DNA from 2 places in the Brevibacillus sp. HB1.3 genome. Region 2 is predicted to be linked to the other one. Evidence: riboswitches for the same ligand, from Rfam matches in the RefSeq annotation. Region 2 holds a riboswitch; the other holds the start of a gene.
The links. Region 2 has a riboswitch for cyclic di-GMP ahead of HPY31_RS06240 (methyl-accepting chemotaxis protein). Riboswitches for the same ligand answer to the same signal wherever they lie in the genome.

Region 1 (3,086 bases), on a different contig from region 2:
AAAGAGAACCTTCCCTTTTCTCTCATCTGTAATCGTATATCCATTCCAGATCAAGTCAATACGACCACTGTTTAGTTCAGACTCTTTTGCACTCCAGTCGATTGTTTGAAACTCAACTTGTTTTCCCATTTTTTCGCCAGCTGCACGTGCATAATCAATATCAAAACCGACTAGTTCATTTTTCTCATCCCGGAAGCCCATCGGTGCAAACTTATCATCAATTCCGATAATCAGCTTATTTGCGTCAGCGCCAGTTTTTGCGCTGGAACAGCCCACTACCAACGAAACCACCGCACCCAACAACAATGACATCCAAGCTATTTTCTTCATCGTGATGATCCCCCTCGTTTCCCTACTCTATATTTTACTCTGATAAAGTGGTAATACGTTAACAGGTTATCATGATAGCACATTAGCAAGGAATAGTCGATACTTTAGTAAACAAAAGCACCTTAGAAATATACGCCAAATAATTGGGGAAAATGCCCGGCTATCTCCAACACGAAAAAGCCCTCCACATTTAATGGAGAACTTTTTCGTGCTGAAGCTATATACCCGTTTCCAATCCTTACGCCTGATTACTCACTTTGATATATGAAACATTTCTCACGTTGATGACAACATCATCATACTGGAGCCATCCGTTGTTTTGATTAGCGACCATTTGAATGATCTCTTCCGGTTCCGTGGATTCGATGCTAATCGTTTCACCGCCTCCGGAAAAGTAGAATTGAATCACTTTTGCTTCCTTCATAATATCCCCTCCTATTCCTTCTAGTTATCGGATGGTTGGAAAATTTTTGTTACGGGTGATTTTTGTGTATTCCATTCAACTCCTGAGCGGCTACGTGCATTCAAACACCAGAAACTTTTTCAGAAGGTTTCTATTTCATCAAAATGGGGAAAGTACGTTTATATAAAGTAAATCCGGATAGGCAGCAATTCACATTCGATATCCTTGGGGAAGACATTCTGCGTACCCTAACCTAACGCCTATGAATGAAGGACCAATTGATATCACAAATGGTTTTTTGTTCGTCTATACTTTATGAACAATTAGTTTCTTTACCCTACCAAAACTTGACAAAGTATATCTTTTGGCTTATATTTTGCATGATTATGTCCAGCAAAATTCGACATAGTTTTACAAATTATGCTAATAAATGCAAAAGGCAAAGTCATCGAAAGGTGGCGACGCAAAACCACGGGTCTACAGTCTTTGACCATGATAGCCGGGTTGCCATCATCTTGGAACAATTTTTTTGATGTTGGTAGCTTCGGTTGTTCCATTTCGATGGAACGGCCTTTTTTTGTGTTTCGTTTTTTGAAAGGAGGATGAAAGCTCTTTCATTTTTGCAACAGAATGGAAAAACATAACTTTTGGGACGTCAAACATACACAACACGGTAATCAGTAAATGATGGAGTGGGGAAGTTATGTACAAACAAGTAGAAACTGTACAAGAGTTAGCTAAATTTCATGAAATCAAAGAAACAGTATGGACAAGCATGGGCTTCGAGATGGAGTACGCGAAAGAAGGCTCCGCACAATTCCTCCTACTTGCCGATGATGGTGAAGCAGGTGGAACATTTGAAATGACACCCTTTTCCAAATCAAGTGCTTATATGAAAACACTATTTCAGGATGTTATTACAGAAGATATGAAAGTAATGGAGGTAGACAGTCTCGCTGTTTTGCCAAAATACCGTGGACAACTAGGGCAAAAAGGAATTTGCTTGATGATAGATTACGCTGAAAAGCATGGCTATACCCACGCAATCGGGGTAGCAGATCCAACCTTTTTTAAATTCATTAACACGAAGTATCATGTAAAGGCGATTCAGATCAAAGATATCGTCTTTTACAAAGGGGCCGATGCTATTCCGACCCTCTTTCATCTAAAAGATGTCTATGACAATAAGCACGATCCGAAATATTCCTGGTACAATTCGTCGTCGTCCAATCAAGTAAAAGTCGAGGTAGGTGGGTAACATGGATAACATTGAGCTATTGAGAAGAAGAAACAATTGGGTCGTTATCGTATTCGCAAGCATCATTACGGTTGTTCAGGTCTTAAACCTCTTTCTAGGCGTACCGTACACATTCGTTCTCACAGTACTGGGTATTTTGTATGGCGTGCTGGCACCGTTTACGTACATATCCAATCGCCCGAACTTCCGTGAAAAAGCAGCGCCTTTCATGAAGTTTTTCAACTTCGCTGTAATCGGAATCTTCATGTTCATCATTGTTGGACTGGACCCGCATATGATCAATATCATGACCATTATGTTCTTTGTAGCAGTCATGGGGATTTATCAAGACCGACTCATCAATATTTTGACCATTGTATCGACATTAGGCATTGTCTCTTACTACTTCCTGACACAGAGAGAAACGATTTTCCATTCGACAAGCAATCTCGATCTGATGTACTTCCTGCTCACCTTCTGCTTCGTCTCTATCACGAGCATGATGCATGCTGTATTCAATAACAAGCTGCAAGAGGAAAGTGAGCAACAAAAGCAAGAAGCGATTGCCTCGAAGGAATCGTTGCAACGTGTTCTTGATCAGATCAATGAATCTCTCACCTCTATGCAAGACTATCAAGAGAATTTAAACAAGGTAACAGATGGTGTAAATGTTCGCGCTGTCGAAACCGTCGCTTCCCTGCAAGACATTATGGAGTCCTTTACGATCCAGACCAGCAATACAGACGAGCTGCGTCGGGAAATGAGCTCGACGAATCTGCAAGTTGAGGACATGACCCGCTCTGTTACAGAGATGCATGAGTACGTAGAATCGACCAAAGAAGCCACTAGCGAGAGTGGAAAACGCATTGGCAACATCGGCAATGACTTTGAACGATTCATCACGGACATCCAAGGCACGAACCAGCTGATTCAAGAGCTCAATAAAGAAACCGAATCGATTGGGAAAATCATCCAAACCATTTCCGAGATTTCTGCACAAACCAATCTGTTGGCACTCAATGCCACGATTGAAGCGTCTCGCGCAGGCGAACACGGCCGAGGATTTGCTGTCGTAGCAGATGAAGTACGCAAGCTGGCTGAATCCTCCAAGCTATC
Region 2 (3,086 bases):
TGATCGACAATCATATTTTCCATGGCAATCCGCGCGGACTCAATCCAAAGAAAATCGTTTGGAAACGAGCTATGGACATGAACGACCGCGCACTGCGAAACATCGTGGTTGGTATGGGTGAAGGCAATGGAATGACGCGTGAGGATGGCTTCATGATTACGACCGCGTCGGAAATCATGGCGATCTTATGCTTGAGTGAGAATCTAGCAGACTTGCGCGAGCGGTTGAACCATATCATTATTGGCTACGATTTCAATGATCAGCCTGTACGGGCGGAAGAAATCAACGCGGTCGATGCGATGTGCGTTCTCTTGAAGGAAGCCATCAAGCCCAATCTCGTACAGACAATCGAAGGAACCCCGGTCATCATTCACGGCGGACCTTTTGCCAATATCGCGCATGGGTGCAGCAGTGTGATCGGAACCAAAATGGCCTTGAAGCTGGCAGATTACGTCGTAACAGAGGCTGGATTTGGTGCCGACTTGGGGGCCGAGAAGTTTTTTGACATCAAGTGCAGAAAAGCAGGTCTGACTCCATCGGCTGCTGTCGTGGTCATTACGGTTCGGTCGTTGAAATACAACGGCGGGGTAAAAGTACCGGACTTGGCGGTGGAGAACTTGTCTGCTCTGGAAAAAGGCTTCGAAAACGTCAAGCGACATCTGGAAAACCTACAGAAGTTTGGTGTGCCAGCAGTGGTGGCCATCAATCATTTTGCGACAGATACCCAAGCAGAGATTGATGCTGTCATTGCGCTGTGTCAAGCGGCTGGAGCCGAAGCAGCGCTCTCTAAAGTGTGGGCAGAAGGAGGAGCAGGCGGTGTCGAGCTGGCTGAAAAAGTAATTCGAGCAGCAGAGCTGCCTTCGTCCTTCCGATTCTTGTATGAGGAAGACCTCAGCATGAAAGACAAGATCGAGACTGTCGTGAAAGAAGTATACCGTGGATCAGGAGTTGTCTTTTCGCCGTTAGCATTAAAAACGATGCAAAAGGTAGAAGAAATGGGCATGTCCCATCTGCCTGTATGCATGGCGAAAACACCTTACTCTTTTACGGATCGTGCTGATCTGTTGGGGGCACCTGTAGACTTCACGATACATGTGAGCGAAGTGCGCATATCAGCAGGAGCTGGTTTTATCGTGGCACTGACCGGAAGCTTGGTTACCATGCCGGGCCTTCCGAAAAAGCCGGCTGCGGAATCGTTGTATGTAGACGAGGATGGTCAAGTGATTGGATTAAGCTAATCAAAAAGTGTGACAAAAAGCTGACAGCTGTAAAAGGTTGTCAGCTTTTTTTCCATTTTGAGGTTTATTCGCAGAAAGTTATGGGAAATGAAAGGTGAGATTGAAAAAAGTGAACTTAATTGAAAACCAACAAGGAATGACAAAGGCAAACTTGCTGAAAGGCAGGGACGCAAAGCCACGGGTCTAAGGACGAAGGTCAAATGACTTTCGCAGCTAGGACAGCCGGGTTGCCATACCGTAGTCATGATGGGCTGTCGGTGGGCAGTCTTTTTTTTGTTGAAAAAAGAGAAGGGAGAAGGGATTCGGTATGAAAAATAGTTTGAAGAATAAGCTAATTATCGTTTTGTGCCTGCTATTGGTAATAAGTTTGGGTACGGTTTGCGGTGCAAGCTATTGGAGTGCTTCCAACCTTTTGGCAAACAGCCTGGACAAAGAAGCTGAGCTGTCAGCTAGCAATCTCTCGATTCGTATCGATGGTTTCTTTCAAGAGAAAATTGAGATTGTAAGAGCGATAGGAGGGTTGATGTCGGCAGATCAAAATGTCGAACAAGACCTGAAACTCATTCAAGAAGCCCAAAAGAAAAACCCCGAGTTTGAGACGTTCTTCTTTTCGCATGACTTAAGCGGTAAGAAAGTGATCAATTTCAAGGGTGAAGTGACCGACATCTCGGATCGTCCGCATATTAAGGAAGCTAGCAAAGGGGAAGGGAAGGTCGTTGTCTCTGAGCCAGTCATTTCGAAGCGGACAGGGAATAACATCGTGACACTGGTCGTTCCATTGATGAAGGACAATCGTCAATACGGTTACATCGGTTCTACGATTCCAATCAATGAGATCCAAAAAAAGGTGTCTGAGGAGAAATTCGGCGAATTAGGTTACGCCTTTTTAGTAAGCAAAACAGGAACATTTATTTATCATCCGAATAGCGAGTACATTCTGAAGGAATCCATTCTTAATATGGGTATTCTTCCACTTCAGACTGCTTTTGAAGATATCAAGCAAGGGAATCATGGAATCGCCCAATACGAATACGAGAATACAGAGCGATTTGCTTCCTATGCGCCAACCAATTTGAACTGGGGGATATACATCACTGCGCCCGTAGCGGAGCTGCATGCACCTGTCGATCAACTGTTAGTCCGATTGACGGTTATTTCCCTCATCGTATTGGCGCTTGGGGTCGTCCTCATCTATTTCTTGGCTGTACGCATGGTAAAACCAATTGAGCGTCTAAATCACGCAGTAAATGTAGTGGCGCAGGGGAATTTGAAAGAGACCGTAACGGTTGACGGAAAAGACGAGATTGCGGTTCTGTCCCGTGACTTTAACCAGACGGTATCACACTTGAAAAATTTGATCGAAGACGTATCACTGTCGTCTGATCAAGTTCAGCGCTTTAGTCAGGAAGTATCCGCAGGCATTAAACAAGCGACGGAAAACATCAACCAAATCGGCTTGTCTATCGCACAGATTTCTGAGGGAGCAGAGGCGCAGGCATCTAGCTCGCAGGAAGTCGCATTGTCGATGACTGACATGGCAGCGGGCATCGTGAAAATCGCGGAGACGTCTGCACATGTTTCTGAGGCTGCCCAGATCGCAACAGAGCAGGCTGAGCAAGGGACTGCTGTGGTAGAGCAGGCAGTTCGCCAGATGGGAAGCATTGGTGAGGGAACTTCGAAGGCGACTGTAGCCATCGAGCAGCTCAACAATCGCTCCAAAGAAATCGAAGGCATTCTCGATACGATCAGTCAGTTGACCTCGCAAATTAATTTGCTTGCCTTGAACGCTTCGATTGAGGCAGCACGTGCTGGCGAGCATGGACGTGGTTTTGCTGTAGTTGCTGGTGA

Region 1: it holds a riboswitch for cyclic di-GMP, as region 2 does, so the genes downstream of both, HPY31_RS19880 (GNAT family N-acetyltransferase) here and HPY31_RS06240 (methyl-accepting chemotaxis protein) in region 2, are expected to answer to the same signal.

What each region holds. Positions count from the first base shown of each region.
Region 1 is NZ_JABMIT010000008.1:255,003-258,088, forward strand. It holds gene HPY31_RS19870 (amino acid ABC transporter substrate-binding protein) at 1-330, opposite strand, end outside; gene HPY31_RS19875 (hypothetical protein) at 569-754, opposite strand; partial or broken gene HPY31_RS28890 (Crp/Fnr family transcriptional regulator) at 847-966, shown strand; cyclic di-GMP riboswitch class I at 1,162-1,245, shown strand; gene HPY31_RS19880 (GNAT family N-acetyltransferase) at 1,437-1,991, shown strand; gene HPY31_RS19885 (methyl-accepting chemotaxis protein) at 1,993-3,086, shown strand, end outside.
Region 2 is NZ_JABMIT010000002.1:337,548-340,633, reverse strand. It holds gene HPY31_RS06245 (formate--tetrahydrofolate ligase) at 1-1,238, shown strand, start outside; cyclic di-GMP riboswitch class I at 1,373-1,473, shown strand; gene HPY31_RS06240 (methyl-accepting chemotaxis protein) at 1,546-3,086, shown strand, end outside.